Regions from separate parts of the Paraburkholderia sp. JHI2823 genome, predicted to be linked through region 3. Evidence: predicted binding sites of a transcription regulator. Region 3 holds the regulator's gene; each other region holds the start of a gene.

Region 1 (9,672 bases), on a different contig from region 3:
TTCATGCCCAGCGACACCCCTCCCATCGTTCTCACCTTCGGCCTTTCCGACCCGACGGGCGGCGGCGGACTCCAGGCCGACCTGCTCACGCTCGCCAGCATGGGCTGCCACGGCGTTACCGTGCTGACCGGCTACACCGTGCGCGATTCCGCGGGCTGCGACGAGGTGACGGGGCTCGATCCCGAAACCGTGGCCACCCAGGCGCGCATGCTGCTCGAAGACATGCCGATCGCCGCGTTCAAGGTGGGCGCGGGCGCGCGCGCCGAAGTCGTGAGCGCGATCGCCGAAGTGGTCGCCGACTACGACGACGTGCCGCTCATCCTCGCCCCCGACTTTACGCTCGACGACGAACACGTGCTCGCCGCCGACGAGCTGCGCGAGACCATGGCGGACCTGCTCGTGCCGCAGACCACGCTGCTCGTCGCCGACGCCTCGGTGCTGATCGCGCTCGCCCAGCCGGACGGCGACGCGGACGCGCCCACCGTCGACGCCGCCATTGCGCACCTGCTCGCCACCGGCTGCGAATACATCCTGGCGATGGAGACGGGCACGCATCGCGTGGTCAACACGCTCTATTGCGAAGACGGCCAGTTGCGCCAGGACCTGTGGGACCGCGCCACGCAGCCGATGATGGGCCTGACCGACACGCTCGGCGCAGCAATTGCCGCGCTGCTCGCGAACGGGCAGGAAGTGCCGGAGGCCGTGCGCGAAGCGCAGGAGTACGTGTATCAGGCGGTGCAGAACGCGTTCCGCCCAGGCATGGGCGCCTGGCTGCCGGACCGGTTCTTCTGGGCGCGCAGCAATGACGCGGATAACGGCGAGGCATCGCCGGGGGAAGTGCAGCAATAAGCCAAGAGCCAGCGTTACGTCCGGATTCCGGGCTGCGCAAAAGACGCACAGACGAAAAAACCCGCACGGGCTTGCGCCCCTGCGGGTTTTCTCTTTTTCTTCGGGCCCGGAAACACACCTCGCGGTGTGTTTCCTGCACGTCGATGTAATTGGGCCGAAGCCGTCCTTACATGTCCATGCCCATGCCGCCCATGCCGCCGGGCATGCCGCCGGGCATCGGGGCATCTTCCTTCGGCACTTCAGCAACAGCTGCGTCCGTCGTCAGGAGCAGGCCGGCAACCGAAGCTGCGTTTTGCAGCGCGGTGCGCGTGACCTTCGTCGGGTCGACCACGCCGGCTTCCACCAGGTCGCCGTACTCGCCGGTCGCTGCGTTGTAGCCGTAGTTGCCCTGGCCAGCTGCAACCGCTGCCACGACGACCGACGCTTCCTCGCCACCGTTCGTGACGATCTGGCGCAGCGGCTCTTCCATGGCGCGCAGGACGATCTTGATACCTGCGTCCTGATCGGCGTTGATGCCCTTCAGGCTGGCGATCGCCGTACGTGCACGGATCAGCGCGACGCCGCCGCCCGGGACGATGCCTTCTTCAACGGCAGCGCGGGTTGCGTGCAGCGCGTCTTCCACGCGTGCCTTCTTTTCCTTCATTTCGACTTCGGTCGCAGCGCCAACCTTGATCACTGCCACGCCGCCTGCCAGCTTGGCAACGCGCTCTTGCAGCTTTTCGCGGTCGTAGTCCGACGTCGCTTCTTCGATCTGCGTGCGGATTTGCTTCACGCGCGCTTCGATGTTCACGGCTTCGCCTGCGCCGTCGATGATCGTCGTGTTTTCCTTGCCCACTTCGATGCGCTTCGCTTGACCGAGTTCGTTCAGCGATGCCTTTTCGAGCGTGAGGCCGGTTTCTTCAGCGATGACCTGGCCGCCGGTCAGGATCGCGATGTCTTCCAGCATGGCCTTGCGACGGTCGCCGAAGCCCGGAGCCTTGACGGCAACGGTCTTCAGGATGCCGCGGATGTTGTTGACGACCAGCGTTGCGAGCGCTTCGCCTTCGACGTCTTCAGCGATGATCAAGAGCGGACGGCCAGCCTTGGCGACTTGTTCCAGAACCGGCAGCAGATCGCGGATGTTCGAGATCTTCTTGTCGAACAGCAGGACGAACGGGTTTTCCAGGACGGCGACTTGCTTGTCCGGGTTGTTGATGAAGTACGGCGAGAGGTAGCCGCGGTCGAACTGCATACCTTCGACGACTTCCAGCTCGTCTTGCAGCGACTTGCCGTCTTCGACGGTGATGACGCCTTCCTTGCCGACCTTGTCCATCGCTTCAGCGATGCGGTCGCCGATCGACGTGTCGCTGTTTGCCGAGATCGAGCCGACTTGCGCGATTTCCTTGTTGGTCGTGCACGGCTTGCTGATCTTGCGCAGCTCTTCGATCGCTGCCGAGACGGCCTTGTCGATGCCGCGCTTCAGGTCCATCGGGTTCATGCCCGATGCAACGTACTTCATGCCTTCGCGGACGATCGACTGGGCCAGAACCGTAGCCGTCGTCGTGCCGTCACCGGCGTTGTCGCTGGTCTTGGAAGCGACTTCCTTGACCATTTGCGCGCCCATGTTCTGGAGCTTGTCCTTGAGCTCGATTTCCTTCGCGACCGAGACACCGTCCTTGGTGACCGTCGGGCCGCCGAACGAGCGCTCGAGAACCACGTTGCGGCCCTTCGGACCCAGCGTGACCTTCACTGCGTTGGCGAGAATGTTCACGCCTTCAACCATCTTGGAACGGGCGGAATCGCCGAACACGACGTCTTTAGCTGCCATCTTCTAACTCCTTGGGATTCTTGATGAATGTGCGGTGGTCTGAACTTACTTGTTCACCACGGCCATGATGTCTTCTTCGCGCATCACGAGCAGTTCCTGGCCGTCGACCTTGACGGTCTGACCAGCGTACTTGCCGAACAGGACGCGATCGCCGACCTTCACGTCGAGCGCGATCAGGGCGCCCTTGTCGTCGCGCTTGCCCGGGCCCGTGGCCAGGACTTCACCTTGATCCGGCTTTTCTGCCGCTGCGTCCGGGATCACGATGCCCGAAGCGGTCTTGGTTTCTTGATCCAGGCGCTTGACGATCACGCGATCATGCAAAGGACGAAGGTTCATGGATAGATCCTCTCTTGATTTAGGACTTGAAGAGACTCAAGAAAACCTGGCTGCCGGTAACCGCCAGCCAGAGATTCGGTTAGCACCAGAGTTGTTAGCACTCTCGTGCGGTGAGTGCTAATTATATGGACGGGGTGTGACAAATTCAAGGAGGGGGGCGGAACGGGGAAATGGATGTGTCGAGAACGGTTCAACCCGCAACATTGGCCGCTTTCAGGGCGCCCGGAACGGGGTTGCAAAACCGCAGAATTCTTTAATAAAAACAATGCACTATCCCACCACCAAGGCTTCGCCCTGCAGACGCGCTACGTCAGGTGGAAAAGCGTTTCAGAGAAGCAAATACCCGCGCGCGGAGGCACCCGTCGCCTCCTGGTGAAATCCCCAATCGCCGCTATAACGCGCCAGTCGATTCAAGGGTCAGACTTGCCGCGGCCATCGCCCACTCAGCGACTCAGCGCCCAGAGCCCGTTCGGGGAGTCCAATCGAATGTTGGGCCAGCATGCATCGCTGCCCGCGGCCGCCGGCCAGCCGAGGGCTACCTGAAGGCGCCCCGGGCGCGATCATGCGCTCAAGCAAGATGCCAGGTCCTGCTCGTCGCGTTTCTTCACGCCTTGTGCGACGGCAATCGGGAGTCAATATGTCCGTGCGCGCACGATGACAAAAAACATCGCCAGGATACCCAGATAATAAGAAACCCATATCGGGTTGATCGCGACGATCGCCACCACGACACCGATCCCGATCACGTGTCGCGTGAGCCAGACCCGTTCCGGACCGGAAGGCCCGGGCAAGGGGCGATTCCACACCAGCGCTGTCATCGCAAGAACGGGCACGATCAACAGCATCGCATGCGTGCGTTCGACGACCGGCGACACCATCAAAGGCAGCAACGCGGCGCACGCAATATCGCGATGCCGGTCGGCTCTTGTGTTCCAGGTGACCGACGCGAACGCCCAGAGCACCAGCAGCAGGTACAGGCCCACCACCGCCGACACCAGCGCGTGCGGCACGGCCAGCCCGAGGTCGGCCAGCACGCGTTCGAGCACACCGCGAAACGAGCTGTTCCATGGCGCGGGGCCGAATCGCGCGGCGACTTTCATCATCGCCGGTAGCGACTCGAACGGATAGCGGAGCAGCACATCCCAGCCCGCTACCGCCGCCGTCAGCAAGGTGCCCGCTACGGCGGCGAGCAGAGCCGAGAGATTGAGCCGCCAGTCCTTGCGCAGCAGAAAGAAGAGCGCAATCGCGGCTGGACTCATCTTCAGGATGATCGCAATGCCGATCGGCACACCGGCCAGCCAGCTGTTGCGGCGTTCATAGCGCAGATAGAACGTCGATACCGCGAGAAAAAAGATCAGCAGGTTCGATTGCCCGAACTGCAGTTCCAGATAGAGCGGGTGGCTAAGCGCGCCAATCGCAAGCGAGAACAGGAAAAACCGCCGGCGCGCATCGGCCTGGTCGTCGGGCATCAATATCGCCGCGAGCATCCACAGCGACGCAATGAAGAGCACGCCGCCCGAGACGAGCCAGATGATCTTCGCGGCCCCGAGGCCCAGCGCGCCGAGCGGCGACAGCAGCACCGCGAACTGCGGCGGATACCCGTAGATATCGTGACGGCGCCGGTCGATGCCGACGCCGAGCGCATCGAGACGGTCGAACAGATAGCCCCGGTCGTATAGCCGCCCGATGTCGGTAAGATGATTGTGGACAGTATCGAATGCGAAGTAAAAAAAATTGAAGTCCGGCTGATCGTGCAAGAGGCCGAGCCGCGCGAAATTCTGCACCGTCATCCATACCTTCAGCGCAAAACAGGCGAGCGCAAGCAGGCTGAACAGCAGCCACCGCCTGTTGCGCGGCCAGCCGAACCATTCGGCCCAACGTCCGTCATTGCGCTCGAGGTCCAGCCTTGAACTCATCGCTGCGCTTCCCCGCTCGGTGCACGGAGAGCCTGACGCCGACCTGGCGTGCGGAACGTACAGATACACACAGGCTCGGGTGGCCTCATTCAGCGCCCCTGCGCCACCGAAGCATAGCGGCCGCTATAGAACACGAGCGGCGCGTCCTCCTCCAGCGAGAACGAAAGCACCTCGCCGACGAACAGCGTATGGTCGCCGCAAGGGTGCCGGTCGACGACCCGCGCGGCAAAGCGGGCGAGAGCGCGATGCAGCAGTGCGACGCCGGCCAGCCCCTCGACCTCCATGAAGCGCGGAGCCAGCCAGCTCTGCGGCTCGCCCGCGAAGTGCCGGCTATGGGATTCCTGCTCCTCCGAAAGCACACTGACACCGAAGAGGTGAGTACTCATCAACCGTTCGTGCATGCGCGCGCGATGGCCGACCGACACGACAATCAGCGGCGGCCTGAGCGACCCGGACATGAACGCGTTCGCCGTCATGGCATGCAACTCGTCGCCCGTGCCCGTGGAAATCACCACTACGCCCGTGGCGAAGCGGCCCAGCGCGTTGCGCAAGCGCCGCTCGTCCAGTTCGCCACAGGACGTGGAGCTCCCAGCGTGGCGCATTACGCTCGCGTGCATGTTGCTCTCCCGAATACGGCTGCAATCATCGCCGAACCGTGGTCTCCAGGCGCTACGCAACGTTCCCATTGTGCAACGTCTCAGTCGCAATGGATCCGCGCCGCTGTGGCGACCTGTGCGTGCTTCCACGGATCGGCCAGCGCAGCAGAGGCATTAGTGCGCTCTCGGCTTGCGCGCGATGAAATGAAACCAGAAAGCGTCGCTGGTGGTCTTTTCCGCCGGAATGCGCAAGCCGTCACCGCTGCCGAACACCGCGTCGATCTCGAAGCCAAGCGATGTGAGTTGGCGCCGCTGCTCGGGCAGCGTCGTATAGACGATCACAATGCCGAAGAAATGCGCGCCAGCGGTCTTGATCGAATATCCCGGATAGTCGCGATGAAATCGCACGTGCCGCAGGTAGTTGTAGGCAGCAACGGGAAACAGGCGCAGCGAACGCAGCATGCGCCAGCCGAAGCGCAACGGATTCAGGGAAAAGCGCGGCAGCAGCTTCCAGATGGTTTCCTGAAAGCCCGGGCCTTCGCGGTTGTGCGTCGAGAACAGCACGAGGCCGCCGGGCCGCGTGACGCGGTACATCTCCTTGAGAATGCGAACGCGGTCTTCATAGTCGACGCAGTCGATGCCGTTCCAGCTGAACGCGGTGAGTGCGAAGTGGTCCGACGGGAGATCCGCCATGTCGCGCGCGTCCATGTGGCGCAGATCGAGGCCCGGAAAGCGCGCACGCGCCTGTTCCAGCAGCTTCAGCGTGTAGTCGATACCGGTGTACTTGTGCGAAATCCGCATCATCAGCGGAATCGTGCGGCCAGCGCCAATGCCGATGTCGAGGATCGGCTCGCCGGCGCACTCGGCGTAGACCCAGTCGAACGCGGCTTCTTCGCCAGGGTCGGTAAACGTCTTGCCCATCGTGAATTCACGCATCGCATCCTGCGAGTTCCACGCGCGCTGGTTGATCTGGTCAAGCGGAAGCTCGAAGTTCATTGATGCGCTCCATCAAGATGAGAACTGCACGTAACCTGGCTTGCACGTTCGGCCGCCACACGCGGCCGCGCAACCGGCACCGGGCCGTGCCACGCTGCTTCCGCCTGCGACTGCGGCTGGCAAAAGCGCTCGAAGTACCACTGGCGCGCGTCGGCCATCGCCGCTTCGCGCGCAGCCTGAGTGAACAGCGCATGATCGAGCTTCGGCAACGCCGCGGCGCGCACGCGCGTAAAGGCGCGCAAGCCGCCCATCTGCGCGCCGAACTGGATCTTTAGTTCGTCGAGGCCGAGATCGTATTCGCCATACACGAGCCGCACTTCGGCGCCCTTCGCGTGGATGCGTTGCATCAGGCGGCGCGCCTCGCTCGGGGCCAACGACCAGCCCGTCGTCGCGTCGACGAAGTCCGCCACACGGCGTGTCAGTGTTCGGGCAAGGCGCTGCGAGAGCCCGCGCGCCACGCGCGACAGCGAAGTCTCGCCACGCAATACCTTCTTCCATTTCTCGAGGCTGAGCGCCGACTGGCGCAGCACCCTGTTGCACGCGAGGCCCATCGTTCCGGGCGTGCGATCGGCGCCGTCCCAGATGAACTTCTGCAGGTTCACGCCAAAGCTGCCTACGATATGCGGATGCTGGGCACACGCGTGCAGCCCGACGAACGCGCCTCCGCACACGCCGAACACGACCACGCGCGCGTGGCCGCGCGCGACGAGCCAGTCCGCGCCGGCCGCCGCATCCGAGCAGGATTCCTGAGAATAGATCGTGTCGAGCGTGACCGAACGCGCGGCCGGCGTGCTGTCGCCGAGACCGCCCAGATCCATTCTCAGCGACGTGATGCCGAGCGCCGCGAGCCGGCGCGCGAACAGCACGAAAATGCGCCCGTCGCCGATATGGTGACTCGCGCCCGTGTTGAGAAACAGCACCGCGGGCGCATCCGCGCGCGGCGCGGCGCTCTCACAGTGCACGCCGAAGTAGTCGCCGAAGATTACGGGCTGCTCGACAAAGTCCGCCGCCGCGAGCTGCGGCTCCTCCCATACGCGCGGCGCGAACGCGGGAGCCGCACATGCATCCTCGCGCGGCGGGGCATCGGCGAGCCACTGCGTCACGGCGTCGAACGCAACGACGGGTTCTTCGCTGTACAGCGCTTCGACCATGAAGCGATCGGCCTCGCCGAACGACTGGCGCTCCACGGCCACGCCGTGTGCCGCGTAATGATCGACGAGCGCGCCGGCGCGCACGCGGTCGCTCGCGTCGAGCAGCAGCACACGCCGCGCGGGCGCTTTCGTGTCGGCGCGCAGATCCACTGCGCCAAGCCGCGCGATATCGTCGCCATGCAGGCCGAAGCCGAACGCCTCGACATAGGCGGCCGTTTCGGGAATCGGATCGGCCGACATGCCGGCCGGCGTGCTCAGCCAGCTTTGCCGATGCGCGCGCAATTCGCGCAGATAATTGCGGCCCGACAACGCGGGCGAGAGCAGCACGAGGCCATCGATATCGCCGATGCGCTCGCCCGCCAGCGCCGCCAGCGTCGCGCCCAGGCGCAGGCCGCACAGGGAAACCTGCCCGACGCCGGTGCGCTCGCGCAGATGGCGCACCGCGCCCGCGATGCTGTCGATCCATGCCTCGATGCGGCCAGGATCCTCCTCGTCGCCGAGCGAATCGCCGGCGCCGGGATAGTCGAAGCGCAATACGGGCATGCCGCTGGCCGCGAGTCGCTCCGCGAGACGCCGCCAGCCACGATGGGTGCAGAGCGCGTCATAGCCGAATGGATTGCACAAGACCACCCCATGGCGGCCGGTCGCCGGATGAAGCCAGCCAAAGCAGCCGTCGAAGACGACAGGTTCCATCGGATATCCCTATGCGATGACGCGGCAAGAATGAACAATGACAGCCGCCCGGGCGCGTCGCCTGAATGAACCGGCGAACCGGCGCAACGCAATGGTGTGGGACAAACCCTTACCTGGTTGGGGGAATTTAACCAGACGCCTATCGGCGTATCTGTACGCCCGGCCACACTGCATGCCGCGCTCCAGCGGCACAATTGGGTCAGCAAGGAACAGCCGTTTTCAGTCATGAATCGCGGCCCTGCGGCGCGCGCCGGCACGCGCTGCCCATCCACCGGATCCGCCCAGCATGAGTCCGCCATGCGAATGACCAACGAGGCTGCCCCTCTTTCCGCAAGCGACGGCGGCGCGCCATCGAGCATCGAGGGGTCCGGCGTCCTCGTGGGCGCCGGCGCGCTCTATCGCGACGCGGGCGAAGCGGCCGATGCGCTCGCTCATCCGGCACGAACTGCGCCGACCCCGACGCGCTCGGCACCGCAGCACCTGCGGGCACCGAAGTACCGGCCCGATATCGACGGGCTGCGGGCCGTCGCCGTGCTCTCCGTGCTGGCCTTTCACGCGTTTCCGTCGCTTTTGCGCGGCGGCTTCGTCGGCGTCGATCTTTTCTTTGTTATTTCGGGCTTCCTGATCAGCACGATCATCTTCGAGAGCATCGAAGACGGCCGCTTCAGCTACGTCGAATTCTACGTGCGGCGCATCCGGCGCATCTTTCCGGCGCTGCTCGTCGTGCTCGCCACCTGTCTCGTGGCCGGCTGGTTCCTGCTCATGCCCGAGGAGTACCAGCAGCTTGGCAAGCATCTCGTTGCTGGCGCAACTTTTCTCTCGAACATCGCACTCTGGCGTGAAGCCGGCTATTTCGACGATACGGCCGCGTCCAAACCGTTATTGCATCTGTGGTCGCTCGGCGTGGAAGAGCAGTTCTATATTTTCTGGCCGCTCCTCGCGAGCTTCGCGTACCGCCGACGGCTCGGCTTTCCCCTGTTGCTCGGCGGCATCGCCGCGGCTTCGTTCGCGCTGAGCCTCGTAACCTCGGTGTCGAATCCGACGGCGGCGTTCTACTCGCCGCTCTCGCGCTTCTGGGAACTGATGATCGGCGGCACGCTTGCCTGGCTGCTGCTGCACCGCCCGAATCTCGTACAGCACGGGCCTGGCGCGTCGAACATGCTCTCGGCGGCGGGCCTGCTGCTGATCGTCGCAGCGGTTTTGCTGATCAATGAAAACGACGTGTTCCCCGGCTGGCGCGCGCTCCTGCCAACCGTCGGCGCGTTTCTCGTCATCTGCGCGGGGCCAGGCGCCTGGCTCAACAAGAGCGTGCTCGGCAATCGCATGGC
Region 2 (9,672 bases), 240 kb from region 3:
GATCCGTTGCTCGCGGAGCGCGCCGCCGACCTGCGCGACCTCGAAAAGCGCGTGCTGCGCGCGCTCGGCCTCTCGAACACGGCCGCGCGCACGCTACCTGAGGAAGCCGTGCTAGCCGCCGACGAATTCACGCCGTCCGACCTCGCTACGCTCGACCGCGCACGCGTGACCGCGCTCGTGATGGCGCGCGGCGGCGCCACCTCGCATGCGGCGATCATCGCGCGCCAGGCCGGCATTCCGGCGATCGTCGCGCTCGGCGACGCGCTCCATGCGGTGCCCGAGGGCACGGAAGTCGTCGTCGATGCGGGCGCGGGCCGCTTCGCCTATACGCCGAGCGCATTCGACGTCGAACGCGCGCGCAGCGAGAAGCAGCGCCTCGCGGGCGTGCGCGAAGCGAACCGCCGCACGTCGCACGAGGCCGCGGCCACGCGCGACGGCCACGCGGTGGAAGTCGCCGCGAACATCGCGACGCTCGAAGACGCCAGCACGGCGGTGGAAAACGGCGCCGACGCCGTGGGTCTGCTGCGCACGGAGCTGCTGTTCATCCATCGCCAGGCCGCGCCGACGGTGGAAGAGCATCGCCAGAGCTACCAGGCGATCACGGACGCGCTCGCGGGCCGCACGGCGATCATCCGCACGCTCGACGTGGGCGCGGACAAGGAAGTCGACTACCTGACGCTCCCGCCCGAGCCGAACCCGGCGCTGGGTCTGCGTGGCATCCGCCTCGCGCAGGTGCGCCCCGATCTGCTCGACGACCAGTTGCGCGGCCTCGTGGCTGTCAAGCCGGCGGGCAAGGTGCGCATCCTTCTGCCGATGGTCACCGATGTGGGCGAGCTCGTGCGCTTGCGCGAACGCATCGACGCCTTCGCACGCGAAGCGGGCCGCACCGAGCCGATCGAAGTGGGCGTGATGATCGAGGTGCCCTCGGCGGCGCTGCTCGCCGACCAGCTCGCCCGCCACGCCGATTTCCTCTCGATCGGCACCAACGACCTCACGCAGTACACGCTCGCCATGGATCGCTGCCAGCCCGATCTCGCGGCGCAGGCCGACGGCCTGCACCCGGCCGTGCTGCGGCTCGTCGCGGCGACGGTCGAAGGCGCCCGCAAGCACGGCAAGTGGGTGGGCGTGTGCGGCGCGCTGGCGGGCGATCCGCTCGCCGTGCCGCTGCTCGTGGGCCTTGGCGTGGCCGAGCTTTCCGTCGACCCGGTTTCGGTGCCGTCGATCAAGGCACGTGTGCGCAAGCTCGACTACGACGAATGTCGCGAGCGCGCGCAGCAGGCGCTCGCGCTCGAATCGGCGCAAGCGGTGCGCGCCGCGAGCCGCGAAAGCTGGCCGCTCGACTGACTGCGCTTCATGCGTTTCTAACCGGTTTCATCCGTTCGATTCTCGACACCGTAAGTAATCCTTAAAATCACGCCGGCGTGCGCGGTCAATGTGCGCCGGCCTCTCTCACCAACCACGTCACGCAAGAGACAGGGACTGGAGGCAGTTCAATGGATGGCAATCCGTTTCTCAAGATACAGAGCCTCGGCCGCGCGCTGATGCTTCCGATCGCAGTGCTGCCGGTTGCCGGCATCCTGCTACGCTTCGGCCAGGCCGATATGCTCAACATCAAGATCATCGCCGACGCGGGCGGCGCGATCTTCGATAACCTGCCGCTCCTGTTCGCGATCGGCATCGCCGTGGGCTTCGCGAAAGACAACAACGGCGTCGCGGCGCTCGCGGGCGCGCTGGGCTATCTGGTCCAGACGGCCGTGATGAAGGACATCAACGACAAGCTCAACATGGGCGTGCTGTCCGGCGTGGTGGCCGGTATCGTCGCGGGCATGCTGTACAACCGCTTCAAGGACATCAAGCTGCCCGAGTTCCTCGCGTTCTTTGGCGGCAAACGCTTCGTGCCCATCGTCACCGGGCTCACATGCGTCGTGCTGGGCGTCGTTTTCGGTTATATCTGGGGCCCCGTGCAGGGCGTGATCGACACCGCCGGCCACTGGCTCACGACTGCGGGCGCGATCGGCACCTTCGTGTACGGTTTGCTCAACCGCCTGCTGCTCGTCACCGGTCTGCATCACATCCTCAACTCGCTCGTATGGTTCGTGTTCGGCTCGTTCACGCCGGCGGGCGGCGCTGCGGTAACGGGCGACCTGCACCGCTTCTTCGCGGGCGACCCGACGGCGGGCAGCTTCATGGCCGGCTTCTTCCCGGTCATGATGTTCGGCCTCCCGGCGGCGTGCCTCGCCATGCTGCACGAGGCGCCGAAGGAAAAGCGCGCGATGGTCGGGGGCCTGCTGCTTTCGATGGCGCTCACCTCATTTCTCACGGGCGTGACCGAGCCGATCGAGTTCACGTTCATGTTCCTCGCGCCCGTGCTCTACGCGATCCACGCGGTGCTCACGGGGCTCTCGCTCGCGATCTGCTCGCTGCTCGGCATCAAGCTCGGCTTCACGTTCTCGGCTGGCGCGATCGACTATGTGCTGAACTTCGGGCTCTCCACGCACGGCTGGTATGCCATTCCGCTCGGCGTGGCCTATGCCGTCGTGTACTACGCGCTGTTCCGCTTCTTCATCCGCCGCTTCAATCTGCCCACGCCGGGCCGTGAAGCCTCGGCGGGCGACACGGCGATCGCCTCGTCGATGTCGGGCGTTGCAGTGCCGGCTGGCGGCGCGGCCCCGGCGGCCTCGCTCTCGCGTGCCGCGCGCTATATCGATGCGCTCGGCGGCGCGGCCAACCTGAAGGTGGTCGACGCATGCACGACGCGCCTGCGTCTCACGGTGGCCGATCCGGCGCATGTCTCGGAGCCGGCATTGAAGGCGATTGGCGCGCGCGGCGTGCTCAAGCGCGGCGGCGAAAGCGTGCAGGTCATCATCGGGCCGGAAGCCGACATCATCGCCGATGAAATCCGCGGCGAGATCGCACGCGGCGGCGCGGTGCCGGTGGCTCAACCCATAGCTCCTGGCTCGCACGGCGCCCAGGCAGTTCAGGCGGCAGCGGCCGCAAACGCGGGTGGCGTAACGGGTCCGCTCGATCCGGATCCGGCGCGCTGGCTCGCGGTGCTCGGCGGCGTCGGCAACATCGTTTCGCTCGATGCGGTCGCGGCCACGCGCCTGCGCGTGATCGTGCGCGATGCGGCGGCCGTGGATCGCGAGAAGCTCGCGGCGCTCGACGTGGCGTGGGTCTCGGCGGATACGCTGCACATCGTCGTGGGTGACGCGGCGGCACGCTATGCGCGTGAGCTGGCTTTGCAGCCAGCTTAATCGGGGCGCGTAAGCCGATGAAGAACGCCGCGGCCCAATGCCGCGGCGTTTCTGTTTTGCCACCTGCTAAAGCGAGCCTCGACGCCAGGGCCTGTTCACGCTAATAACAGGCTTGCGCTGGCCGCCAGAAGGGCCGATCGCAGGGATTGCGACGAAGCGAATACTCGACGTATTCGTGAGGAGCATGACGCAGCGATCGGCCCTTCTGGCGGCCAGCCCCTGGAATGAAATTCAAGTTTGGGGAACGTGCCTTGCCGGCCGCATTGCGGCTCGCGCGTCGCTTGTCTGGCAAGGCCAAAACAACGGCGCTCCTTGCTCCTTGCACTGCAGCCGGGAAGGCACGTTCGCAAGCCTGTTATTAGCGTGAACAGGCCCTAGTACAACGTGTGCTCGTTTTCCCGTATCGCACGGGACGTGATCTTGCCGCGCATGACGCGATAGACCCAGGCGGTGTAGCCGAGCACGATCGGCAGGAAAATGACGACGGCCACGAGCATGATCTCGAGCGTCATCTTGCTCGAGGTCGCGTCCCAGACCGTCAGGCTCGAACGCAGGTCGAGCGACGAGGGCATGATGAACGGGAACATCGAGAAGCCCGCCGTGAGAATCACGCCGACGATCTGAAGCCCGGTGCACAGAAATACGAGCCGCTCGAAGCGCGAGCCCGCGAGCGCGAAGGCGAGCGCGCCGCCAAGCAAGCCCACCACCGGCGCCGCTGCCATCCACGGATAGAGCCCGTAATTCGCGAGCCAGAGCCCGGGCCCCGCGTCGACGCTTTTCAGCAGCGGATTGGCCACCGTGTCGGGAGGCGCGGGCGAGGTAATCGTGTACCCGCCGATGAGTGTCGCCACGAGTGCGCCTGCGACGACGAACAACACGATGGTGAGTCCCGCGAAGAGCCGCAGTGCGTTCGATGCGCGGGCGGCGACGACGCCGTCGCTCTTCATTTTCACGAAAGCGGCGCCGTGCGCCGTGAGCATGGAAAGGCTCAGGAGCCCGCAGAGCAGCGCGAACGGATTGAGGAGTCCGAAGAAGCTGCCGTGATACGTCACGCGCAAATCGCTGTCGAAAGCGAACGGCACGCCCTGCAGCAAATTGCCGAACGCGACGCCAAAGACGAGCGCCGGCACGAAGCCGCCGACGAAGAGGCCCAGGTCCCACCCCTGGCGCCACCTCACATCGACGCGCTTGCCCCGGTAGTCGAAGCCCACGGGCCGGAAGAACAGCGAAAAGAGCACGAGCAGCATCGCGAAATAGAAACCCGAGAAAGACGCCGCATAGGCAAGCGGCCAGGCGGCGAACATCGCACCGCCCGCCGTGATGAACCAGACCTGGTTGCCCTCCCAGGTCGCGCCGACCGTGTTGATGACGATGCGGCGCTCTTCGTCGGTCTTGCCGATGAAGGGCAGCAGGACGGTCGCGCCCATGTCGAAGCCGTCGGTAAGCGCAAAGCCGATCAGCAGCACGCCGATCAGCACCCACCAGATCAATTTGAGCGTGTCATAGTCCATGGTGTGGTTCCTTTTGGCGTTCGCGGGCGCGTCAGGCGACGTTGCTGCTGCGGGTCACTTCGGCCACGTTCTGCTCGTGGTGGTAACGGCCCGTATGCAGCGACGAAGGGCCGAGGCGCGCGTACTTGAACATCAGCGTGATCTCAATGATGAAGAGCAGCGTGTAGAAAAACACGAAGCCCCCGATACTGAGCATGACGTCGCCGGGCGCGAGGCTCGAAGCCGAGAGACGGGTGGGCAGCACTTCGGCGATGGTCCACGGCTGGCGGCCGAGTTCCGCGACGACCCAGCCCAATTCGGCCGCGAGCCAGGGCAGCGGAATCGCCAGCAGGGCCCAGCGCAGGAACCAGCGCCGGCTGCCTTTGAGCAGCGAGCGCTGCGCACAGAACCAGAAGGCGAGCACGAAAGTCCCGAGAAACAGGATGCCGAGACCCACCATCAGACGGAACGACCAGAACACGGGCGCGACAGGCGGGATTGCCGTTCTCGACGCGGCCCGAATCTGCTCGGAAGTGGCGTCGACGACGTTCGGCGTGAACCGTTTCAGGAGCAGGCCGTAGCCCAGGTCGGCCTTGTGCGCGTCGAACACGTTGCGCGATGCTGTGTCGGCGGTGCCTTCCTTCATCTTCTGTAGCGCGGCGTAGGCGAGCATGCCGTTGCGGATGCGCACCTCGGCGCGGCCCATGAGGTCCTTCAGGCCAATCACCGGTGTGTCGAGCGAGCGGGTGGCGATGATGCCCATCAGCCACGGAATGCGGATCTCGAAGTCGGTGCGCTCCTCCCGCTGGTTGGGCAAGCCGAACAGCGTGAACGGGGCGGGGGCGGGCGAGGTCTCCCATTCGGACTCGATGGCGGCGAGCTTGACCTGCTGCACTTCGCCGTCGGTATAGCCTGATTCGTCGCCGAGCAGCAGCACGCACAGCGTCGAGGCAAGTCCGAAGCCAGCGGCGATGGCGAACGAGCGCAGCGCGAACTCCACGTCGCGGCGGCGCAGCAGATACCACGACGAAATGCCGAGCACGAACATGGAGGCCGTCACATAGCCGGCCGACACCGTGTGCACGAACTTCACCTGCGCGACGGGGTTGAAGATCACCTGGAACAGGCTGGTGAGCTCCATGCGCATGGTTTCGTAGTTGAATTCCGCGCCGACGGGGTTCTGCATCCACGCGTTGGCGATGAGAATCCACAGCGCCGAAAGATTCGAGCCGAGCGCGACGAGGAACGTGGTGAGAAGATGCGCGCCTTTGGACAGACGGTTCCAGCCGAAGAAGAACAGCCCGACGAAGGTCGATTCGAGGAAAAAGGCCGCGAGTCCTTCCACGGCGAGCGGCACGCCGAAAATATCGCCTACGTAATGGGAGTAGTACGACCAGTTGGTGCCGAACTGGAACTCCATCGTGAGGCCGGTGGTCACGCCCATCGCGAAGTTGATGGCGAAGAGTTTGCCCCAGAAGAGCGTCATGTCCTTGTAGATCTCTTTGCCCGTCATGACATACACGGACTCCATGATGACGAGCATCCAGGAGAGGCCGAGCGTGAGCGGCACGAACAGAAAGTGATAAAGCGCGGTGATGGCGAACTGAAGACGCGAAAGATCCACTGATTCAATCGTGGGCATGGCGATCCCCTCGTTGCGATGGCGTTTCCCGCGCTGGCGCCGTTGGCGCGGGCACGTCGAGAATGGCGCGAGCGACGGCGGCAGGCGGCATGTTCATGTCTTCTGCCTGCGGGTGATTGAAGAAGGCGTATTTGAGCGCCATCAGAAGGACGAGCTTGACGGCGAGAACGAGGGCGATGTCGCGCGCGAAGGTCGGCCCGCGCATCCACTGGAGGATCCGCGTGCGCAGCGGCGACGGTGTGCGCTGGCGTTGGCCAGATGCCGGGATCATGACGTTGGTGCCCCCGAACGCGTTGCGAGGCCAGACCGCAGGGCGGTCTGGGGCTCATCACCTCGAAATCATCTTAGGGCGGAATCAGCGAGGGCGTCGCGAAGGTGCGCAGGCGCTGTCAGCCCGACGCCGGGAGACGCGGCGCGCGCAAAAGAAAAGCCCCGTTCGGTGAACGGGGCTTCGGGGGAACTTCGAGACTGGCGCTTACGCGTAGTCAGCGAGCGCGGTGCGCATCTTCTTCATGGCGCTCGCCTCGATCTGGCGAATGCGCTCGGCCGATACGCCGAACTCGTCGGCCAGTTCGTGCAGCGTCGAGCCGCCCGAACCGTCGTCTTCGACGTTGAGCCAGCGCGCCTCGATGATGCGGCGGCTGCGCGCGTCCAGCGCCTCCAGCGCGCTCGCAATGCCGTCGGATTGCAGGCGGTCGCGCGAACGCGCGGCCAGCACGGCGCTCGGCTCGCTGTGCGAGTCGGCGAGCCAGGCGATCGGGGCGAACGACTCCTCGCCGTCTTCGGTCTGGCCTTCGAGCGCGATGTCGGCGCCCGAGAGGCGCGTTTCCATCTCTACGACTTCTTCGCGCTTCACATTGAGTTCCTGCGCGAGGCCGTCGATTTCCTCCGGCGTGAACGACTGCAGGCCCTGCTTGTGGCTGCGCAGGTTGAAGAACAGCTTGCGCTGCGCCTTGGTCGTCGCGACCTTCACCATGCGCCAGTTGCGCAGGATGTACTCGTGGATCTCAGCCTTGATCCAGTGCATCGCGTACGACACGAGGCGAACGTTCTGCTCGGGGTCGAAACGCTTCACGGCCTTCATCAGGCCGATGTTGCCTTCCTGGATCAGGTCGGCGTGCGGCAGGCCATAGCCCAGGTAATTGCGCGCAATCGACACCACGAGGCGAAGGTGCGACAGCACCAGACGGCGGGCGCCCTCGAGATTGTTTTGCTCGCGAAACTCGGTCGCGAACTGGCGCTCCTCTTGCGGCGTCAACATCGGGATCCGGTTCACGGCCTGGATGTAGGCGTCGATGTTGCCCAGCTGGCCGGGCAGCAGGGAAGCATTCGCGAGCGCCAGTGAACCCCCGGCCTTGGCCGACGACGGGCTCAGCGTACTCGGAAGGGTCATGGTCATTGCGTTGCTCACGTAGCGAACTCCTCAGGAATCTTGCAAAAAGTCAGACAGCGACTCCACGGTGGATGTTAGCACTCTGAATTACCGAGTGCTAATACTTGGAGTCTGGTAGGGCTTCAAGGTTCCTCGATTTCTATCGACATTGATGTATCGATAGATTACACCAAAAGCTGGGCGCCAAGCGGGGCGGGGCTCGAAAGCCAGCGCAGGTTCGGGCTGGGGGTGGTCCGAAGGAACACTCTAGAACCGGAACGCGAATTCGAGGCGCCGAGCGGGAAAAAAGGGTTGAATGAGCGAATTCCGGTAGACGTGCCGCGCGCGGACATCAATCGACAAATAGACATCGGACAAAGCCGAAAGTGCTGCACTGCGACGTCAGGGCGCGGCGAGGGAGGGCCGGCCATCGCCAGCGGGTCGCTGCCCGCATGCCGTTTCCAGATGGGGGTGGCTCCTTTGATCGCAAGTATCCATGCGCCAAATCCTGGTATAAATTGCAGCGGAGGCGCATGGAGATAATCTTCAGCGCCGGTCCGCGGGAGCCGCGCGGACCGGCGCGCAAGGGGCTCGATCGATGGCGGCAAAACTAATCGATGCGATTCGCGGTCTGGAGCGCGAGCGCTTTCGCGCGATGGTGGACGGCGACGGCGCATCGCTGGACCGGTTGTTGTCCGACCAGGCGACGTTCGTCCATACGAACGGCAAACGGGAGACCAAGCAGCAGTTCATCGACGCGATCACGGGCGGGCGCCGGCGCTACCGGCAAATCGAGATCCAGTCGCAGGAGGTGGTGCACGCGGGCAACGAAGCCTGCGTCGTGTCGGGGCGCGTGCTCATCGAAATGGAAGCGAACAACGGCGCGCTGCTCTTTCCCATCGCCTACACGGCGATCCTGACGCACGAGAACGGTCAATGGCGTTTGCTCGCGTGGCAGGCGACCCGTTGCGCGATCGAGTGACGACCGGTAAGTCCACTCGCTGAAGCGCCGGATAAGGCGTTTCAGGCGCACGCCGGCGGCCCGTTTGCCGCTGGCGCTCAACAATGCCGCCGCTTTCCTGCTGAAACTCGAACGATCTTCCGTGTTGCGCGCGAATCTCCTGCGTGCCCCACGTCACGCCGCCGCACGGCGATCCACGTGCGGCCAGTCCGCGCGATTGACCGCGCTGACGACGGCCGCCACGCACGCATGGACCGCGTCGTCGGCGACGCCGACGCCGTGGCGCAAAGGCTGGCCCCCCACGCGCGCGCCGACGAATATGGCCGTCGCACCGTGGGCCGTGTGCGCGGTCTCGAACGACGCGATTTCAATACCCTCGCCGGCCACGGCCGCGATAGCGGCGGCGACGGCTCGCGCATGCGCCTCGTCAGCGCCGGCGGCGGACGGTATCGCCACGTCGCGGCCTTCCCAGCGCGCGCGTCCCGCGCCCACGTGGGCCGCCGGCGCATGTGTCTCGAAGTACTCGCGAGCGAACAGCGCGCATACGGCATCGCCGGTGATTTCCTCGCCCGATGTATCGGCGACGCTCTGCACCGCGTGGCTGAACTCGATCTGCACGCGGCGCGGCGGCGTGAAGCCCATGCCGCGCTCGAGCAGATACGTGGCGCCCCCCTTGCCCGACTGGCTGTTCACGCGGATCACGGCGTCATAGCTGCGGCCGAGGTCGGCGGGATCGATCGGCAGATAGGGCACTTCCCAGATGGCGTCCGGGCGTTGCTGGGCGAAGCCCTTGCGGATCGCGTCCTGGTGCGAACCCGAAAAGGCCGTGAACACGAGGTCGCCCGCGTACGGTTGGCGCGGATGCACGGGAAGCTGGTTGCAGCGCTCGACCACGCGGCGCACGGCGTCGATGTCGGAGAAGTCGAGGCCTGGGTCGATGCCCTGCGTGTAGA
Region 3 (9,672 bases):
ACGGCGCCCTGGTTGTCGTCGGCCGTCGAGTACACCTGCGAGTGCTTCGTCGGGATCGTCGTGTTCTTGTTGATCATCTTCGTCATCACGCCGCCGAGCGTCTCGATACCGAGCGAGAGCGGGGTGACGTCGAGCAGCAGCACGTCCTTGCGGTCGCCCGACAGCACCTGGCCTTGAATCGCGGCGCCGACGGCCACGGCTTCGTCCGGGTTCACGTCACGGCGCGGGTCCTTGCCGAAGAACTCCTTGACCTTCTCCTGCACCTTCGGCATACGCGTCTGGCCGCCGACGAGGATCACGTCGTCGATGTCGCCGACCTTCACGCCCGCATCCTTGATCGCGACGCGGCACGGCTCGATGGTGCGCTCGATCAGGTCTTCGACCAGCGCTTCGAGCTTGGCGCGCGTGATCTTCAGGTTCAGGTGCTTCGGACCCGAGGCATCCGCCGTGATGTACGGCAGGTTGATTTCGGTTTGCTGGCCCGACGACAGTTCGATCTTGGCCTTTTCAGCGGCTTCCTTCAGGCGTTGCAGCGCGAGCACGTCCTTCGAGAGGTCGACGCCCTGCTCCTTCTTGAACTCGCCGATGATGTAGTCGATGATGCGCTGGTCGAAGTCTTCGCCGCCGAGGAACGTATCGCCGTTGGTCGAGAGCACTTCGAACTGCATTTCGCCGTCGACATCCGCGATTTCGATGATCGAGATGTCGAACGTGCCGCCGCCCAGGTCGAACACGGCGATCTTGCGGTCGCCCTTTTCGGCCTTGTCGAGGCCGAACGCGAGTGCCGCTGCCGTCGGCTCGTTGATGATGCGCTTGACTTCCAGACCCGCGATGCGGCCGGCGTCCTTGGTTGCCTGACGCTGGCTGTCGTTGAAGTACGCGGGAACCGTGATCACGGCTTCGGTGACCGGCTCGCCGAGGTAGTCTTCAGCGGTCTTCTTCATCTTGCGCAGCACTTCGGCCGAAACCTGCGAAGGCGCGAGCTTCGTGCCGTGCGCTTCGACCCACGCGTCGCCGTTGTCGTGCTTGACGATCTTGTAGGGCATCAGGCCGATGTCCTTTTGCACTTCCTTCTCTTCGAAGCGGCGGCCGATCAGGCGCTTGACGGCGTACAGCGTGTTCTTCGGGTTGGTGACCGACTGGCGCTTGGCCGGTGCGCCGACCAGCACTTCGTTGTCGTCCATGTAGGCGATGATCGACGGCGTCGTACGGGCGCCTTCCGAGTTCTCGATCACCTTGACCTGATTGCCTTCCATCAGCGCCACGCACGAGTTGGTGGTGCCGAGGTCGATACCGATGATTTTGCCCATTTTTGTCAAATCTCCAGATTTTGATCGCTGTGCGGACGCCGCTTTCGCGCGGCGCAGGTAACTGCATGCTCGTGCCGCGTTTTCCCTTGTGCGCGGCTGGCGTCCACTTCAATTTGGAACTGCTGCCCAAATAAGTGCCCAGGACGGCGATTTCAAGAGCCTTGGGCTATGCGTTCCATCATTTTTTTCAATCGCGCGGCCCAATCGGTGGATCCGGGGCCGGCGACGCTTACTTTTTGCTTACTTCGGCGCCGAAACGGTCACGAGCGCCGGACGCAGCACGCGGTCGGCGATCACATAACCCTTTTGCAGCACGCTGACGACGGTGTTCGCTTCCTGCTCGGACGGCACCATCGAAATGGCCTGGTGGCGGTGCGGATCGAACTTCTCGCCCACGGGATTGATGGCGACGACCTTGCCCTTCTCGAGCGCGCCGGTCAGTTGCTTGAGCGTGAGCTCGACGCCTTCGTTGACCTTGGCGAGGTCGTCGGAGTTGTGCGCGAGCGCGGCTTCGAGGCTGTCCACCACCGGCAGCAGATGCTCGGCGAAGTTTTCGATGGCGAACTTGTGCGCCTTGGCGACGTCTTCCTGAGCGCGGCGGCGGACGTTCTCGGTCTCGGCCTTGGCGCGGACGAAAGCGTCCTGCAATTCGGCGACCTTTGCTTGAGCTTCAGCCAGGGCAGCCTCGGCCAGCGCGGCAGCGTTCTGGTCCGCGCCGCCTTGCGTTGCCTGCTGGGCAGCGTCAGCCGCCTGCGGCTGGGCTGCCTGGGCTTGCGACGCCTCGTCCGCGGGCGTGGGGTTCTGGCTCGTCGGGTTCTCTTGCGTGTTTTCCATTTCGCTGAACGTCGTTGAATAGTGAAAAAGGGAACAAAGCCTGGGGCGCCTTAGGGCCGCCCTGTTCGCTGCGCCGCCGATCGTTGCCCCGGCGCTACGAATGCTCTGTACATTGCGACAGCACATGGGTCCTGTGTCGCTTGTTTCAAGGGCTTCGCGCGGCTTTTTTGTACGAAGGGTCAAAGCGGGGAAACCGCCCGTTACAACGATTACCGCAGCGCCGCAAACTTGAAATTGAGTAAGGGCCAACCCTGACCTAAACTCAGGAACAGATGCTGCTCGCGGCGCGTTTACCCTGAGTCACGCATCGCACCGAAGGGGCCCGGTATCCGCAAACCGATGACTAGCCGGGCCTTGAAAATGGCCGTTTTGCAGCGATCCCAAGGGGAGTACCGTGAAACTGACCTTTGCCATATCGGTGGTCGCACTGGTGCTCATCGCCGGGACAACGACCATCTGCATGTCGGGCGCCGTGAACGAAAACACGACGGAATACGGGGGCGTGCACGCCACGATGGAGGCGCTCTTCAATCCTCACGTGAGAACTTGTCGATAGTGCGGCGATCGCGTTTCGTGGGCCTGCCTTGCAGCACGGCGGCGGGCTCGCGAAAGAGTCGCCGCCGCTCCTGCTCCGCCGCGCGCCGTTCGCGCCCGGCCTGCGTTTCCGCATAGAGCGTCTGCGCGACGCTGGCTGGGCCGCGCACTTCGCAAATCCCAAGCACTTCCACTTCCCACACCACATGTTCGATCTCGATTTCGACGAGATCGCCCACGCGCACGTCCTTCGATGCCTTCACGGCATCGCCGCCAATGCGCACGCGGCCTTTGCCCACGGCATCCGAGGCGAGCGAGCGCGTCTTGAAAAAGCGCGCCGCCCATAGCCATTTGTCGATGCGCAGCCGCGCGCCGGGTTCAGTCGAAATCTTGTAGTTCATCAGAGGTTTCCCATGGGCCGCGCAGCCCGCTCAGCCGGCTCCGGCAGCGCGCTCACGTCACTTCACGTCACCGGCAGTTCAGGTCACGTCATGGCGCCGGCGGGCGCCGCGGCCTGCACGGACCAGCCTTGGAGATGCTGCGCGACGATTTCGCCGAGCGCCGCAATCCAGGCGGGCGCGGCGTTCAGGCAGGGAATGCGGTGAAACTCCTTGCCCCCGCCGTGCAGGAATTCGTCGCGCACTTCCATGCCGATTTCCTCGATGGTTTCGAGGCAGTCCGCCGTGAAGCCGGGGCAGAAGACGTCCGCCCGGCGCACGCCGCCCGCGCCCAGTTCCCGCAGCGTCGGCGCCGTGTACGGCTGGAGCCACTGCGCACGGCCGAAGCGCGACTGAAACGTGACCCGGCATTCGACCGGTGTGAGCTCCAGCGCATGCATGAGCAACGCGGCCGTTTGCTGGCACTGGTCGTGGTAAGGGTCGCCGAGATCGAGCGTACGGCTCGGGACGCCATGAAAGCTCAGCACGAGGCGGTCGCCCGCCGCGAAATCCGGCTTGCCGTGCGTTTGCCAGTAATGATGCACCTGGGCCGCGAGCGCCGCGATATACGCCGGATGGTCGTGATAGCCGCGCACCGTGCGGATTTCCGGCTGGTTGCGCATGCGGCGAAGCGCGGCGAATGCCGCGTCGAATGCCGTAGCCGTGGTCGACGCCGAATACTGCGGGTACATCGGCATCAGCAGGATCCGTTCCGCGCCCGCAAGCTTGAGTTGGTTCAATATCGCCGCGATGTCGGGCGTGCCGTAGCGCATCGCGTAATCGACAAGGACGGCGTAATCGTTGATCTGCAGCAGATGACGCAGGCCGTCGGTCTGCTTTTGCGTGTACACGCGCAGCGGCGAGCCCTCGGGCGTCCAGACCGCCGCGTACTTCTTCGCCGACGAGCGGGCGCGAAACGGCAGGATCACGGCACGCAGGATGATTTGCCAGATCGGCGCCGGGATCTCGACCACGCGCGGGTCGGAGAGGAACTGCGCCAGATAGCGACGCACGGCGCGCGGCGTTGGCGCGTCCGGCGTGCCCAGATTGATGAGCAGCACGGCGACGCGATGCGCCGCGGCGGACTGCGAAGGCCGCTCCAGGTCGAAACGCATAGGCGATCAGTGGCGCCGCGCGGAGAACGCGCAGCAACGGTTGCACGAAACAAGCATTATAGCGGGCGGCCCTGGCGGGCCAACCGTGGGAATCGGGGACCGCCCTCTCGCGCGGTTGCGGCTCACGCAGACAGGCGCGGTGTGTTGGTCCCGGTTGGGTCCACTTTGGCCATTCGGCCGATGGCGCTCGACGCCGCTTTCGGGGATGATCTTCTCAAAGGCGGGTGTGCCCGGCGGCGCGCAGTTTGGCGCCCGGTGGGGCGCTCAGTTCTGGCTCAGCGTGAGTGACAGCAGGCGCGCGGTGATATCGACAATCGGGATCACGCGGTTGTACGCCATGCGAGTCGGCCCGATCACGCCGAGCGTGCCGACGATCTTGCCGTTCACTTCATAGGGCGCGGTCACCACGCTCATTTCCTCGATCGGCACGAGGTTCGACTCGCCGCCGATGAAGATCTGCACGCCCTGCGCGTGGCTCGAGACGTCGAGCAACTGCAGGAGGCTGGTTTTCTGGTCGAACACGTCGAAAAGCTTGCGCAGGCGCGCCATGTCCGACGAAAGATCGGCGACTTCGAGCAGGTTGCGCTCGCCGGAAATCAGCACGGTGTCGCCGGTTTCGGGTTCTTCGGTGCTCGCGGTCACGGCCGCGTGCATGAGCGAGGTCATGTCGCCGCGCAGCGCGTCGATTTCCTCGCGCAGGCGGCGGCGCACTTCGTCGAACGACAGGCCCGCGAAATGCGCGTTGATGTAGTTCGAGGCCTCGATGAGTTCCGAGGGCGTGAAGTCGCGCTGCGTCGCCATGATGCGGTTCTGCACGTCGCCTTCGGGCGTCACGATGATGAGCAGGATGCGCTTGTCGGACAGGCGCATGAACTCGATTTGCTTGAACACGTGGCTGCGCCGCGGCGTGAGCACCACGCCCGCGAACTGCGAGAGGTTCGAGAGCACGCTGGCCGCCGCTGCCACGACCTTTTGCGGCTCGCCGGGGCGCAGCGTGGTCTTCACCGCGCGCGTGAGGGCGTCGTCTGAGCTGGGCTCGACGGTGAGCATGGTATCGACGAACAGGCGATAGCCGCGCGGCGTGGGCACCCGCCCCGCCGAGGTGTGCGGGCTGGACACGAGACCCAGTTCCTCGAGGTCCGACATGACGTTGCGGATCGTCGCCGGGCTCAGCTCCAGGCCGGAATAGCGCGACAGCGTGCGCGAGCCGACCGGCTGACCTTCGGCGATGTAACGCTCGATCAGCGTCTTGAGGAGGGTTTGTGCGCGGGGATCTAGCATGACTGAAAATTTTAGCCTAATGGCGGGTTGGCCGCGAGTGCGCAGCCAGCGCAGTCCCGGCGGCAAGCCCGTGGCGCGGGGGCCAGGCGTTCCGGCCTGCCGGCGGCCGTGCATTCAACCGAAGCGCGCAAGGCCCGGACCGTGCCGGGACGCGCGCCGTCGCGCACGGCATTGCCCGTTGTCATCGCCGTGTCACCGGCTTCGGGCTGGAAGGCGCGGCGCACAAGGCCCGGCGGCCCGTTCGCGGCCCGCGCCAGGTTCTTTTCGCGACCTGACTATGGTGTAATGCCGGCATGCAGATCCAGAAGATCCAGAGCCAGTTCAAGACCGTTGCGCTCGTTGGGCGCAGCAACACGCCGGGCATCGCCGAGCCGCTGATGGCGCTCGCGCAGACCATTGCGAAGCGCGGCTTCGAGGTCGTGTTCGAAGCGCAGACCGCCGAGGAAGTCGGCGCGCAAGGCTATCCCGCGCTGCAGCCCGCCGAGATCGGCGCGCGCGCGGACGTGGCCGTCGTGCTCGGCGGCGACGGCACGATGCTCGGCATGGGCCGCCAGCTCGCGCCCTACCGCACGCCGCTCATCGGCATCAACCACGGGCGGCTCGGCTTCATCACCGACATCGCGTTCTCGGAGATGCAGGAGATCGTGCCGCAGCTGCTGGCCGGCTCGTTCGAGCGCGAGGAGCGCTCGCTGCTCGAATCGCGCATTACGCGCGACGGCGACCCGATCTACCACGCGCTCGCCTTCAACGACGTGGTTGTGAACCGCAGCGGCTTCTCAGGCATGGCCGAGCTGCGCGTGAACGTGGATGGCCGCTTCATGTACAACCAGCGCTCGGACGGTCTGATCGTCGCGACGCCCACGGGCTCCACCGCCTATGCGCTTTCGTCGCAGGGGCCGATCCTCCATCCGCAGCTGCAAGGCATCGTGCTCGTGCCGATCGCGCCGCACGCGCTTTCGAACCGCCCGATCGTGTTGCCCGACGACTGCAAAGTGAGCATCCAGATCGTGGCCGGGCGCGACGTCAACGTGAACTTCGACATGCAGTCATTCACGGCGCTGGAACTGGGCGACGTGATCGAGGTGCGCCGCTCGCGCCACACGGTGCCTTTCCTGCATCCGGTCGGCTACAGCTACTACCGCACGCTGCGCAAGAAGCTGCACTGGAATGAGCACCCCTCGCTGCAGGACGATCCGGAGGATTAAGGCAAGCCGAGACAGGAAGAGCGCGCCCGGTCCGCGCGGTGTGCACATGCGCGCCGCTCCATCGATGCCCACACTTCCGTTCCCATACAGCCAGCAGGCACCGGTAACCCACGCCAACCCAAAAAGCAGAACCAGACGCCATGCTTCGCCATCTCTCGATTCGCGACTTCGTGATCGTCGCGGCGCTCGACCTCGAATTCGATAGCGGCTTCACCGTGTTTTCCGGCGAGACGGGCGCGGGCAAGTCGATCCTGATCGACGCCCTCGCGCTAACGCTCGGGACGCGCGCCGACGCGAGCGTCGTACGCACGGGCGAGAGCCGCGCCGACATCACCGCCGAGTTCGACGTGCCGCCGCACGTGGCGCTCTGGCTCGACGAACAGGCGCTCTCGAATGTCGATGCCGGCGACGGCGAGCACAGCGTCATGATGCGGCGCGTGGTGGACAGCGGCGGACGCTCGCGTGCCTTCATCAACGGCACGCCGGCCACGCTCGCGCAGTTGCGCGAGCTGGGCGAGATGCTCGTGGACATCCACGGCCAGCACGCGCACCAGTTGCTCATGCGCCCCGACGCGCAGCGCGAGCTTTTCGACACGCACGCGGGCCTCACCGATCTCGCCGCCGCCGTCACGCGGGCTTGGCGCGAGGCGCGCGACGCCCGTCTCGCGCTACAAAGCGCCATGTCGCGCGACCGCGAGCTGCAGCTCGAGCGCGAGCGCCTCGCATGGCAGCTCGCCGAGCTCGACAAGCTCGCGCCGCAGCCCGGCGAATGGGAAGAGGTAAACGCGGAGCACGTGCGGCTTTCGAACTCGGCGAACCTGATCGAAGGCGTGCAGGGCGCACTGGCGGCACTCTCCGAATCCGACGAGGCAATGCTCTCGCAGCTCAACTCGATTCTCTCGAAGCTGCGCGGCCTCGCCGAAATCGACGCCGGACTCAACGATGCGCTGGCCGCGCTCGAGCCCGCCGCGATCCAGATCCAGGAAGCCGCCTACTCGCTCTCGCATTACGCGCAGCGTCTCGATCTCGATCCGCAGCGGCTCGCGCAGGTGGAACGGCGCCTCGACGCGCTCCATTCAACGGCGCGCAAGTTCCGTCTGCACGCCGAGACGCTGCCCGACGAACACGCGGCGCGCCGCCAGCAGCTCGCCGCGCTGGACGCCGCATCCGATCTCGACGGCCTGCGCGCCGCCGCGCAGAAAGCGCAGGACGCCTACCTCGGGCAGGCGCGCGAGCTTTCGAAGGCGCGCGCCAAGGCCGCGCAAGCGCTCGGCGCGGCGGTCACGCAGGGCATGCAGGAGCTGTCGATGGCGGGCGGCAGCTTCGAAGTCGCGCTCGTGGCGCTCGGCAGCGGCTCGAATGGCGAGCCCATCGGCGGCGCGCATGGTCTGGAGCAGATCGAGTTCCGCGTGGCGGGCCATGCCGGCGTGCCGCTGCGCCCGCTCGCGAAGATCGCCTCGGGCGGCGAACTCGCGCGCATCAGCCTCGCGCTCGCCGTCATCGCCAGCGCGGCGAGCCCGACGCCGACCCTGATCTTCGACGAAGTCGACACGGGCATCGGCGGGGGCGTGGCCGAAGTGGTGGGGCGATTGCTGCATCAGCTCGGCCGCGCGCGTCAGGTGCTATGCGTCACCCACCTGCCGCAGGTCGCGGCGCGCGGCGATCACCACTTCCAGGTGTCGAAATCCGGCGACGGCAATGGCGGCACGGTCTCGGCCGTCCTGCCGCTGGACAAGGGCGGCCGCGTGGAAGAAGTCGCGCGCATGCTCGGGGGCCTCGAGATCACCGCGACGACCCGGCGGCACGCGAAGGAGATGCTGGCGGCTTGAGGGCCACTACGGGGAGGAACAACTGCAATGGAATCGCTAAACGACGAAACGCAGAATAGCGCCAATGCACCGGGCGAAAACGCGCGCGGCAGCACAGAGCAAACGCTCGCGCTTCTGGCCCTGCTGGAGCATGGGCGAAGGCAAATCGAAGCAGGAAACTTCACGCCTGCCGGTGAGGTATTCGCTGAACTCGAAGAAATGGATAGGCAGGCCGGGATCATCTGAAACCGGCCAGCGCGCGCTTGCCCTAACCCACCCCCCGCTCCCCGAACACCCGCTTCCACAACGCCAGCACCGCGTCGCGTTCGCGCGCCACGCGCGCGGGATCGACACGCGCCTTCTCCATGCCGTCGAGCCGCAACTGGTGCTGCAGCTTGCGATACAGCCGGTACGCCGAACCGATCGTCTCGGCCTCCTCCTCGCTCATGAGCCCGAAGCGCGACACCTCGCGCAGGAGCGCGATGTTGCCGGTATTGCGGATCAGCTCGGGATCCTGCGCGGCGTGCAGCAGCACCCAGTACTGCACCAGGAACTCGATGTCCACCATGCCGCCGCGGTCGTGCTTCAGATCGAATAGCTCGGTACGGTTCGGATGGCCGTCCTCCACGCGCTGGCGCATCGCCACGATTTCGGCGGCGAGCGGCGCGGCGTCGCGTGGCGTCGTCAGAACCTGCTCGCGAATCGCCTCGAAGGCGCTGCCGATCGCTGCGTCGCCGGCCGAGAAGCGCGCGCGCGTGAGCGCCTGATGCTCCCACACCCACGCCGTGTTGGCCGCATCGCCCTCGCGCAGCTGGTAGCGGCGAAACGCGTCGAGGTCAGTCACGAGCAGGCCCGATTCGCCATTGGGCCGCAAGCGCAGATCGATGTCGAACAGCGTGCCCGCGCCGGTGGCCGTGGTGAGCCACGTGATGAGGCGCCGCGCGAAGGCCGCGTAGACTTCCGACGCGCGCTCGTCGTCGTCCTCGTACAGAAAGATGATGTCGAGGTCGGATGCGTAGCCAAGCTCCTTGCCGCCCAGCTTGCCGTATGCGATCGCCGCGAAGCGCGGCACCTCGCGATGACGCCTCGCGAACTGCTTCCACACGGTCTCGATGGTCACGTCGAGCACGGCGTCCGCAAGCTCGGAA

The links. The regulator HrcA, encoded in region 3, represses chaperone genes, less so after heat shock. The targets are predictions, from matches to a motif close to TTAGCACTCNNNNNNNNNGAGTGCTAA.
Region 1: VSR34_RS25800 (co-chaperone GroES) is a predicted target of HrcA. The motif match lies at 3,087-3,113, and genes of this name have one in related genera.
Region 2: rpoH (RNA polymerase sigma factor RpoH) is a predicted target of HrcA. The motif match lies at 7,854-7,880, and genes of this name have one in related genera.

The regions. Positions count from the first base shown of each region.
Region 1 covers NZ_JAYMRY010000028.1:50,425-60,096, forward strand. The annotation lists gene VSR34_RS25790 (hydroxymethylpyrimidine/phosphomethylpyrimidine kinase) at 4-849, shown strand; gene groL (chaperonin GroEL) at 1,016-2,656, opposite strand; gene VSR34_RS25800 (co-chaperone GroES) at 2,702-2,992, opposite strand; gene VSR34_RS25805 (glycosyltransferase family 87 protein) at 3,625-4,908, opposite strand; gene VSR34_RS25810 (flavin reductase family protein) at 4,998-5,525, opposite strand; gene VSR34_RS25815 (class I SAM-dependent methyltransferase) at 5,679-6,500, opposite strand; gene VSR34_RS25820 (alpha/beta hydrolase) at 6,497-8,344, opposite strand; gene VSR34_RS25825 (acyltransferase family protein) at 8,642-9,672, shown strand, end outside.
Region 2 covers NZ_JAYMRY010000002.1:302,064-311,735, reverse strand. The annotation lists gene ptsP (phosphoenolpyruvate--protein phosphotransferase) at 1-1,344, shown strand, start outside; gene nagE (N-acetylglucosamine-specific PTS transporter subunit IIBC) at 1,494-3,254, shown strand; gene cydB (cytochrome d ubiquinol oxidase subunit II) at 3,629-4,765, opposite strand; gene VSR34_RS03930 (cytochrome ubiquinol oxidase subunit I) at 4,797-6,386, opposite strand; gene cydP (cytochrome oxidase putative small subunit CydP) at 6,373-6,657, opposite strand; gene rpoH (RNA polymerase sigma factor RpoH) at 6,862-7,797, opposite strand; gene VSR34_RS03915 (nuclear transport factor 2 family protein) at 8,357-8,740, shown strand; gene leuA (2-isopropylmalate synthase) at 8,894-9,672, opposite strand, start outside.
Region 3 covers NZ_JAYMRY010000002.1:58,629-68,300, forward strand. The annotation lists gene dnaK (molecular chaperone DnaK) at 1-1,310, opposite strand, end outside; gene grpE (nucleotide exchange factor GrpE) at 1,551-2,144, opposite strand; gene VSR34_RS02850 (hypothetical protein) at 2,539-2,700, shown strand; gene VSR34_RS02855 (RNA-binding S4 domain-containing protein) at 2,672-3,079, opposite strand; gene hemH (ferrochelatase) at 3,163-4,230, opposite strand; gene hrcA (heat-inducible transcriptional repressor HrcA) at 4,495-5,511, opposite strand; gene VSR34_RS02870 (NAD kinase) at 5,805-6,716, shown strand; gene recN (DNA repair protein RecN) at 6,857-8,545, shown strand; gene VSR34_RS02880 (hypothetical protein) at 8,573-8,770, shown strand; gene glnE (bifunctional [glutamate--ammonia ligase]-adenylyl-L-tyrosine phosphorylase/[glutamate--ammonia-ligase] adenylyltransferase) at 8,793-9,672, opposite strand, start outside.